2 regions of the Psychrilyobacter atlanticus DSM 19335 genome follow, and region 1 is predicted to be linked to the other one. Evidence: riboswitches for the same ligand, from Rfam matches in the RefSeq annotation. Region 1 holds a riboswitch; the other holds the start of a gene.
What was found. A riboswitch is a leader RNA that binds a small molecule or an ion and turns the genes downstream of it on or off. The one in region 1 is predicted to bind cobalamin.
Positions count from the first base shown of each region.

Region 1 (5,469 bases):
TCTTCAGCTAAGAATCTTTCATGTTCTGATTGAAGATCAATTCCCCACTCTACTTTAAATTCAAATTTTTTCTTTGATTTTAATAGGATGTCTACTGCTTCAGTATAAGTAACTCTAGCAAAATCATTTGCTAAAACATTGTTTAACTTATCAAATAATCCTTTTTCTACAAATTTATTGAAAAATTCCATCTCTTCAGGAGCTTTTTCCATAACATATTTAATGATATATTTTACCATATCTTCTGCTAAATCCATGTTAGCTTCTAAGGCAGCGAAAGCAATCTCAGGTTCTATCATCCAAAATTCAGATGCATGTCTAGTTGTATTTGAGTTTTCTGCTCTAAATGTAGGTCCAAATGTATATACATTTCTAAATGCAGCACAATAAGTCTCTACATTTAATTGTCCACTTACAGTTAGGTTAGTTTCCTTTCCAAAGAAGTCTTCTTTATAGTCGATATCTCCCTTATCTGTTTTAGGAACATTATCTAAGTCCATAGTCGTTACTCTGAACATCTCTCCTGCACCTTCAGCGTCACTTCCAGTTATGATTGGAGTGTGTACATATACAAACTCTTGATCTTGGAAAAATCTGTGGATAGCATATGCAACTAATGATCTTACTCTAAATACTGCTGAGAAAGCATTAGTTCTAGGTCTTAGATGTGCTATTGATCTCAAATATTCAAAGGTATGTCTTTTATTTTGTAATGGATAATCTAAGTCAGCTTTTTGGAATATCTCTACAGACGTTGCCTTGATCTCATAACTTTGTCCCTTTCCTTCTGATTTTACAAAAGTTCCAGTTACATACATAGATGTAGCTATAGATGCTCTGCTTATCTCGTCAAAATTTTCTAAGTTGTCCTCAAATACTACTTGTAGTCCGGTAAAAAATGAACCATCATTTAATTCAATAAAACCAAAACTTTTTTGACTCCTAATCTTTCTTACCCAACCAGAAATTTGTACTTCTTGATTTAAGAATTGTTCACCATTTCTGATAAGTTCTTTAACTGTTGCTTTCTTCATAAAATCCTCCCTAACTTAATTTAGTTATTTTTTTATTTAATTTTACTTCATTTCCATTTTGATCTACAACTTTTACTTGATCTAAATGTCCTTTAACTTGTGATTTAAACTGCTCCAAGTATAATGTTCTGTATTTTTGTCTTTCTATTGTTTCTTCATCTGTTAACGTTCTTTTTTTAGCTAGAGCTGAATAGTGATTCACCTTAGCTATAATGTCTTTCATTTCCACTTTAATCCTCCTATCTATACAATGCCTTAATCTTTTTCTATAAAATAAAAAAACTTCCCACTGCTAAAGTGAGAAGTCAAAATTCATACAAACCCTAAAAAAATAAAGTAAGTACGGAGACACACACAAGCAGTTCCTCGATACCCTTTGGCGTCACGTGCCAAATACGTCTAAGCCTACTGAGATTTTTATAAAAATCCTTTGGGTTAGCAGCTCCAAGGTGTTCTTCACAACTAATTCCACTACTAGTCTCCCACCGTCACTAGCTCGCTTTAGTATCTATTAGAAGTTACTCTCCTCATCTTTGCTTTTATAATTAGAAATATTATACTATTATGCTATTTAATTGTCAACTTTCTGGGACTTTTCTTTTAGTTATTATTTCACTACACTTATAAAAAAAGTTATTATCCCAACATTGAAAAAATCTATAAATAAACCTCCTACCAAAGGAATGATAAAAAATGCCTTTGGAGAAGGTAAAAATTTGTTTGTCAGAGCTTCCATATTAGCCAGAGCTTTTGGAGTCGTCCCAAATCCACACCCGCAATGACCAGAGGCCATAACCGCTGCATCATAGTCTTTTCCCATGAGATAAAAGGTTATGAAATATGCAAACCCTCCCATGAGGATAGTTTGTCCAAGGAGCATAAGGAGGAGTGGTAACGCTAACTCCTTCAATTCCCATAATTTAAAGGTCATAAGGGTCATAGATAAAAACATTGCCAGAGTAAAGTTACTCATCATAGAAATTTCATCTAATTTTATCTTATATCCCTTTGAAATATCACTTAGATTCCTTATTACTGAAGCTGTAAACATAGCTCCTATATATGAAGGGAGAACAAGCCCTATGTTTTTTAGAAGGTACGATATAAAACTTCCTATTCCCATAGCTATTATTATCTCAAAGGCTCCTACAGGAATATTTTTGCTGAGCAGCCTGCCTTCTGATAACTTAGATTCTACCTCGCTGCCTGTATGGGTTTTCTTGTCCAGTAATTTATGTTTTCCTATCAATCTTTTTGCTACGGGTCCTCCGATAATACTTCCCATTAAAAGAGCATAGGTTGCTGTGGCCATAGCTACTACTTTTGCCCCGTGAGCTCCCGCTTCTTCTAACATTGGTGCAAAAGCTCCTGCAGTTCCCGGCCCTCCAGTAGTGGATAATGACCCTGTTGCCAGTCCCAACAAGGGGCTGATATTCAGTGCCTTGGCCATCCCTACCCCTAATATATTTTGTAATACTGCCAGTAATACGGCTGCCAATAAAAACATAAATACAGGCATCCCTGCTTTCTTTAAGAGTTTAAGACTTGCAGAATAGCCGATTGTTGTAAAAAAGGCGATCATAAATACTTCCCTCAGACTGTCTTCAAAAATAATATTCAGAAGACCAGTTTCATGAGCCAATAAAGTAATTAAGGAAAATGTTCCTCCTCCTGTTACTGCTTCTGGAATGCAGAGTTCATCCAAAATTTTAATCTTATAATTTAACCATTTTCCAATATAAAGAACCCCTACTGCTACTGCCAAAGTCTCTATTATCCCTAATCTTATTTCCATTTTTTTATTCTTCCCCCTTAAAATTATCAAACATAGTAAGCTAAAATTACAACTTTATATTTTTCATGATAATATTAAAAGCGGAGAACTGTCGTTCTTCTATTCATCGTCATACCTCCATCCTCGTGGTTGATGACAAAGTTAAAGGCAGGTCTCCTGGCTTAGTTTCAACCTACTCACATACGCCTTCCCAGATTTTATCCAGTGGCAAATTATGTTTTCGTCTACATTACAGTGGCGGGACCGCGGAGGATTTTAACCTACTTCCCTATTAATTCTATTTGATTAGAAACCTCTAACTCTGTTATTTAATTGTTATATCGATATAATATACTATGTATTTTATATTTTGTTCAAATATATATAATTTATATTAAAAAGATTATCTATTTTTTATATTATTGAAATATGAACCTATAATTTTTGATAATAGTTTTATTTATTTTTGCTCCCGCAATGACAGCAGGTAGGCAGGAGAGCGTGTTTTATCTCATGGCATTCCGGACACTCCTCAAAGAGTTTTGTTCCGCAAGATGGACATGAATAGGGTTTATCTTTTTCCGCAGTATGGTTGTGGGGCAACGTTACCTTGCCAACGGTTCTTCTAGTCCAATATAAAAACTTTCTCGGCCCCCTTCTGATAGGGTATTCACATACCGGACATAGGAATTTTTCATATCCGTCCCGATATTGCTTTAAAAGCCATTGTTTCTTTGGGTTAGTTATTATATTTATGAGATATATGATGATTTTTACCACTGTAAGCAGGAGTCCCAGTATTAAGATATATTTAAAATACCGGGATGGGAAATATTTGTGGATAACTAAGAAGATCTTAAAAAATACTGCCACTCCATAACCTATAAAGAGAAGATAGTAATTGCTGGACTTTTTCTTAAGGATAAGATATATTCCACCCAATAAAAATGGGAAGAGAATAGATATCTGTAAAAAAGCCAGTTTCAAATTATGATTTTTTAGGAGTTCCCTGTATTGTTTTTGGGCATTCTCCCTTTGATCTTTTAGTTTTTTTCCTATCTCCTGTTTCTCAATCTCCAGTCTTTGTTTTTTTTCTATAATTTGAGCCAATTCCATATTTAATCTCTGGTAGGTTTTCTGACTCTTTAAAAAAGTTTCCACACTTCTACTTAGCTGCTGTTCTTCGGATTTCGAGATTACCTTAGAATTTTCAAGGGCCAGTTTTTTTAGAGCCATCAATTGATTTATGGTATTCTGTAAATTCCCAGAACTGTTTTTAACTATAGCGATCTCATTTTCATTCTTCACTTGTTTTCTTGTAAGGTTCTCTATTTGATTTTTCAGCTCTTGTTCCTCTGTGATTAAGCCGGGTTCCAGATATGATTGTTCTATCTTATTGTATCTAGGACCCTTTATAGATTCTATATCCTCTAAAAGAAACCCCAGGATCCAAAATACCAGGATACCAAAAATAACTACAAAACTTTTGATTAAAAAACGATACAGCCAGGGTCCTTTGGAATTTTCTATATTTTTCATAATTAACTCCTCCTAAAAATTTATATCCTCTATCTTACCAAAGGAATCTTTTAATTCCTTTATTTTGGCATTATTATACAACTCAATCATCGGCATTTACAAGGATATGGATGGGATAAATATTTAGACGGCTTTAAATTAAATATAAAAAGAACCAGAGAATCTTCTGGTTCTTTTTGACATTTTAATTTTGTTGAAATTAAAGATTTCCGCTCTCCTCTATGAGGATATAGTCCATAATTATATCCTTCATCCCCTTGAGAGCTCTAGCCAGATCTCTTGCCTCGTTGAGTATAATTTTTCCAAAGAGTTTGGGGTTATCTTTTTCTAAAAGGTAGAGAGTCATCTTGGGGATTACTGCCAGAACAACATCTGTATTGGCAGTTGCTGTAACAATTTGTTTCTGGATACCTATTGGAGAAGCCATTCCAAAAATTGATCCCGGTCCGAACTTAGATAATCTCCTGCCGGCAACGGTAACTTTGATCTCTCCCTCTAAGAGAAGGTAGGAATCTCCCGGGGAGTCTCCCTCTTCAAAGATGTTTTCACCGGCACTATAGCTTTTTTCTGAAAGGCTCTCTATAAATGAATGAATGTCGTCTTTGTCCACTCCACCAAATAAAGATGTCTTTGGCAGAAGTTCAATAATCTTATCTTTAAGTTTATCTTCAGGCATAATAACCCCTCCTTATATTAGGTTATTACTTTTTTTTTTGAATTTCCTTTTACTATTCAAAATTTATTTTTTAATTTATCTCTGTTTTAATTTAAATCTGTATTTATTTTAATCTCTCTAACTTTTTTTTCTTTAAGCACTAAAATTGATATCAAAATTCCTATAATTGCACTTACTATTGTGGGATAAAAAACATATATATAGCTCCCAAAAGAATCTTTAATAATCCCTGATGTGACACTTGAAACTACTGCTCCTACTCCATATGCTGTAAACAGGAAACCATAATTTCTTGCATAATTTTTTGCTCCAAAAATATTAGAGACAGCAGTTGGAGCAATTGCAAGCCAACCACCTAATATAAACCAGAACATTGAAAATGATACGATATAAAATATAACGTTACCCTTACCTGAATTTAACATTATTATGGAAGCTAGAATAAT
Region 1 is NZ_KE384548.1:1,017,063-1,022,531, reverse strand. Features, by position in the region: gene asnS (asparagine--tRNA ligase) at 1-1,034, opposite strand, end outside; gene K337_RS0116755 (DUF896 domain-containing protein) at 1,045-1,263, opposite strand; gene gltS (sodium/glutamate symporter) at 1,642-2,829, opposite strand; cobalamin riboswitch at 2,959-3,141, opposite strand; gene K337_RS0116745 (hypothetical protein) at 3,265-4,347, opposite strand; gene K337_RS0116740 (cyclic nucleotide-binding domain-containing protein) at 4,547-5,023, opposite strand; gene K337_RS0116735 (L-lactate MFS transporter) at 5,110-5,469, opposite strand, start outside.

Region 2 (5,469 bases), on a different contig from region 1:
ATCTCCCCTTGTCAAACGGATCACTATAACAGTAGCTAAAAATGCTCCTAAGAACGCTCCTCCCTCCACAGAAAATCCACCTAAATTAAAAAACATCGCTGTAATGGCTCCTGCTGCTGAACCACTTGAGATACCTAATATATAGGGGTCAGACAAGGGGTTTTTTGTTACTGCCTGCATAAAAACCCCTACTAATGCAAGGGCGCCTCCTGTTATAAATCCTAATATTGCTCTGGGAAATCTGATTTTCCAAATAATAACTTCTATCCCCTTACTCCAGGTTCTTGTAAAGATCTCTAAGTTACTGGCTTTATTAAGGGCTACCTTCCATACAGTGGTAAATGGTATGTCTACTGCACCTAAGTTTACTGCTAAAGTAAATACCATTATTAATACAAGAGCATATATAAAAATCTTTTTTTTCATCTCTACATCTCCTGATAAAATCCATGAGCCAGGTGTTCAATAGCTTTTCCTATCCTTGGCCCCGGTGAAATTTCTGCTAAAGATACAACAACAAATTTATTTTCTTTTACAGCTTCCAGTTCCTTTGTAAATTCATTTTCCTTTAAAAAATCAATTTTTCCTTGGGCTTCATCATTGCCATAATCCACTATTATTACTACATTAGGATCCTTTTCCAAGATGCTTTCCCAGCTTACTGTAGCATAGTTCCCTTGAATATTTTCAAATATATTTTCACCTCCTGCTTTGGTGATGATATCATTTCCAAGGCCAGATCCTGCTACCACAAAAGGAGCTTCCTTTCCTGAATCATAGGCAAATACTCTTATTGTTTTTTTATCTCCTTTCAATTGCTTTGCTTTTTCCACTGTTTTTTTCAAAGAATCAACTATTTTCTCAGCTCTATCTTCTACATCAAATATTTTTCCAAGGGTGATATAATCTTCATAAACATCTTCTACTTTTGCTCCCTTTTCTAAAGATGAGATTATATATGGATTTACTCCATTTTCCATTAGTTCTTCTACTCCTGCAAGTCTTTTAGGATTCAACGATGAATGCCATCCGCTTACAAAATCAGGCTCAACAGAATAAAAAACTTCTTTAGATGGGTATCTCTCAGAAAGTATAGGCACTTTATTATAGGCCTCTTTTAATTCTGAAAGAATTTCATTATCTGCCCAGCATGTCCCGGCCATCTTGTCCTCTAATCCCAATGAAAGAAGAATTTCTGTCATAAAATGGGAAGTTGTCACTGCTCTTTTAGGAGATTCAGTAAAAGTAACCTCATATTTTTTATTTCCGTCACTAAAATTTACAGTAACAGGTGTATATGCATAAGATACCAAAGATAAACTCAAATATACTCCCGCAATAATATTTTTAATTTTCATTATTTTCCCCCTTTAAAATATTTTCTTTCTTTTTCTTTATATCTTCAACCTCAAACTTTATAAGGTCATCTATATGATCAATGAAAAGATCCTGTACCTCTCTTCTCTCTCCCATTCCTATCATAGAAACTTCTATTCCTATCCCCTTTTCTTCCAATGCCTCTTTCCAGTCTCCAGCTATATCTTCCTCTGCATGAACTCCTGCTACTACCATCAAAGGAACTAAAGTTGCCTCTTTTATCCCATTCATTTCCAGATCTTCCATAACTTCTTCTAATCCAGGGTACCCCTCTACTGTCCCTACAAAAATATGTTTATATCCTTTTTTCTGTATGGTATATTGGAGCATCCCATAGGCTGAAGCTGCATGATGATCCGTCCCATGACCTATTAAAACAATTGGTCTATCCGAATATTCTTTATTAAAAATATCAGCTACATCCATATAATCTTTTGTCTGAGTCAAGAGGCCAGAACCAATTTTAATCTCTTTAAACTCGCCTTTATATTCATCTACCTCTTGCTTCATACAGTCTGCTTCAATTCCATTTATTATATGAGTTGCTTGTACTATAATATGAGTAAATCCCTCTTCTTTCATTTTTTTTATTGCTTCATTTGGAGTTAATTTTCTGATCCCCTCCTCTTTGAATATTTTCTTTATTATCATCCTCGATGTATAAGCTTCCCTAATCTCAAACTCTTTAAACTCTTTTTCTATACGCTTGTTAATTGTTTCCAAAGAATTTTCTCTTGCTTTTTTTCTACTGGTCCCAAAATGAACCAACAAAATTCCCCTCTTTATTCTTCCTTCTTTTTTTTCTGCCAACACCATCTTCACAACTCCCCCAATTAATTTTATAATCTTCCAGGTAATAAAAAAACCCTGAGTAACCTCAGGGTAAAGATACGACAAAAAAAGTAGTATCTATACCCTCGTCCTCGCAAGTAATATAAAAAATAATTTAAGGCAGGTATCCTGGCTCAGTTTCATCCTACAAGCAACCTTCCCAGAGGTAATTCTCCAGTGGTATTTGCCTTCGTCAACTTTACAGTGGCGGGACCGCGGAGGCATCTAACCTCTCTTCCCTTTTAAACTCCATTAAAGAAGTACCTTAAAATAATTTATCATTCAGATGAACTATACTAGTTCTTTTTTCAAAAGTCAACATTTTTATTTTTTAATAAAATCTATACATTTTTTTATTCTAACAAATCTGCTTTAAAATTATTTAAACACAAAAAAACACGGATATCCCGTGTCTAATTAAAATATATATAAGTAGTTCTAGAAGTTAAGTGGTGCTAATCTATATGTTTCTCTGACTGCATTCCCTTCAATCACTAATTTTGAATTTGTCATCTCTATTACTTTTCCTGCTATTACTTTTTCCTTACCTTTGAAATTCTTTACAATAAATGCCCCGTTTTCTTTTTTAAAAGAAACCATATTTTCCATAACTACCTTTGTCTCATTTAAATTTTTAAAAAATAATTTCATTTCCATCCCTCCTGATATATCTTAAATAAATAATAATTTAATTTTATATACATATAATATATCATTATAACTTTAAAGTCAAGTATTATTTATTTAATTTATCATTATATATATTAAACATATCTTAAATATATGAAAGATGCGCTCTTCAGTTTTATTTTAAATCATTTTGTGTTTTTTACAAACTAAAAAAGTATAGGTTCATGCTTTTAATATATAAATAGATGTTGAACGATATATTAAAAGCATGTTTTTCTATTTGAATTGATCATTAATTTCTCCTTATTTAATATATTTTAGTACTCAACTAAAAAAAACGTGATGTTATATCCAAACAAGCTCAACCTAATTTTTTATAAATTTTATTTATTTTGTCCCCTAGATAATAAAAAAAGGTAAAAGGATAGACTCCTCTTACCTTTAAAATCAAATATTTACTTATATACTAAAAAAGTTATATAGTCTACAACCTCCTCCATGGGATAATTCTCCCCTGAATTCCCCCTCCTTAAAATTTCTACCTTAGGATCCCCTGCCACCAATTTACTATACTCTAAAAGAGTCATAATAGGTCCATATCCGCATATACTTAGATTATATTCTTCTACTGTCTCCTCCAGTCCTTGGCTATCTAGTTCCATTATCCTGTCTATGGCTAACTGATCTAATTTATATCCCAATTCTTTTTTTACATAGTGGGAAAAGTCAGAAGATGCTATCACCAGAATTTTTTTTCCTTGTTTTTTAGCAGTTTCATATATTTTTTCAGCCAGATATTTCGCATTTTTATAACTTTGAATCTTCATTGTTATAGGAACTATTTTAAATTTACTCTCTATAAAGTATTTTAAAAACGGCAGCATGACCTCTCCAGAATGTTCATATTTATGTGCATCTTCCGAATATGACAAATCCAATTCTTTTTCAAAATCAAGGTCTATCTCCAAGTCACCCATAGGAGAACCCCAGATTTTATTTGTATCTAGACTTATAGCCCCTCCATAACCTGTATGACTAGGATTTACTATAATTACAGTCTCAATGTCTTTTCCCTTTAAGGTATTAAAAAAATGAACTGCAGATGGTCCTGAAAATTCATAACCTGCATGGGGGACTATTCCTCCTAATATCTCACAATCTATTTTTTTAGGAGATTCTATTCTTAAAAAAAATTCAATCATCTCTTCAATTTCTTCTTTTTTAGAAGGGTAAAACTTACCCTTTACAAACTCCTCCCTTTTTTTCATAGCTCCCTCCCGTCTCCACGACCTTCTCTCCACACTTTTTACATCGGCCATCCTCACCTAATCCTAGCATTTCTACATTCCATCCATCCCTTTGAACAAGTAAATTTCCACAACTACAGACTGTATCTAAGTCTATCCCTGCATTCCCTATATATACATAGTTCAAGTATTTTTTAGCTACCTCATGAAATTCTAAAAGAAGTTTTTTTTCTGTCGCTGGAGTCTTCAGCTTATAACTAGGATAATATCCATTTATATGTAAAACAATATTTGATCCCAATTCATCCCTTACCCACTTAACCATCTCTATAAATGTCTCCCTATCATCATTTAGTTTAGGCACCAATAAAAACTCTATCTCTAGATGCTTATTCCTCCCAGTTATTACTTTCAAGGTGTTTTTAACTCCTTCTAAAGTCCCACCTAATTCAGAGTAAACTTCTTCTGTAAATCCTTTTAAATCTACACTAAACCCATCTATATATGGAGTTAATTCCAACAGAGGTTCCCTTTCTATAAATCCATTGGTTATCATCATAGTTTTTTTAGAGCAGCATTTCGCTAATTTTGCCACATCCAGCATAAATTCATACCAAACGGTAGGTTCGTTATAGGTAAATGCTACTCCAAATCCTTTAAAATTTCTCAATATATCCTCATAGGTATATTCCTTAGCTCGTATTCCTTTAAATTCCTTAGCTATCTCATAATTTTGACAATAAGCACAATTCATATTGCATCCTATACTTCCAATGGATAAAACCTCTTCTCCTGGATAAAAATGATAAAACGGCTTTTTTTCAATGGGGTCCATATTAAGAGCCGAAATCATCCCATAGTTTTTAGTCATCAGGGTTCCGCCGATATTCTGCCTTACACCACATCTGCCCACACTGCCATCCTCTAATATACACCTATGAGGGCATAGTTCACAGCCTATTTTTTTATCCTTTAACCTCTTATAAAATAAAGCTTCTTTCATCTTCTCACCTATACCTTTTCACAGTAAATTTTTTTATAACCAATCCGGGGTTACGGGTTATTCCAGCTTTATTCATAGCTACCTCTATCTGCTGCTCTACACTATCTATTCCCTCTAAATCCGGTAAAAGTACCCCTTGAGATCTTCCATCACTTATTAATATCCCGTATTTTTTAGGATCTAATTCTTTTATATCCTCTACCTCCTCCATAGGAGAGAGAACATCTACAGAAATTTCCAACCTCTCTAACTCATCTTTTTTTAATGCTTCAAATCTAGGGTCGTTAAAGGCAGCTGAGATGGCATTTCCTCTTATCTCCTCCAATAAATTTTCTCGATATGGTATCATGGTTCCTATACATCCCCTCAGAGCACCTTCCT
Region 2 is NZ_KE384547.1:855,857-861,325, reverse strand. Features, by position in the region: gene K337_RS0104595 (FecCD family ABC transporter permease) at 1-426, opposite strand, end outside; gene K337_RS17695 (ABC transporter substrate-binding protein) at 429-1,358, opposite strand; gene K337_RS17690 (sirohydrochlorin cobaltochelatase) at 1,348-2,193, opposite strand; cobalamin riboswitch at 2,311-2,491, opposite strand; gene K337_RS0104580 (CooT family nickel-binding protein) at 2,647-2,859, opposite strand; gene amrB (AmmeMemoRadiSam system protein B) at 3,294-4,106, opposite strand; gene amrS (AmmeMemoRadiSam system radical SAM enzyme) at 4,075-5,088, opposite strand; gene amrA (AmmeMemoRadiSam system protein A) at 5,093-5,469, opposite strand, start outside.
Region 2: it holds a riboswitch for cobalamin, as region 1 does, so the genes downstream of both, K337_RS17690 (sirohydrochlorin cobaltochelatase) here and gltS (sodium/glutamate symporter) in region 1, are expected to answer to the same signal.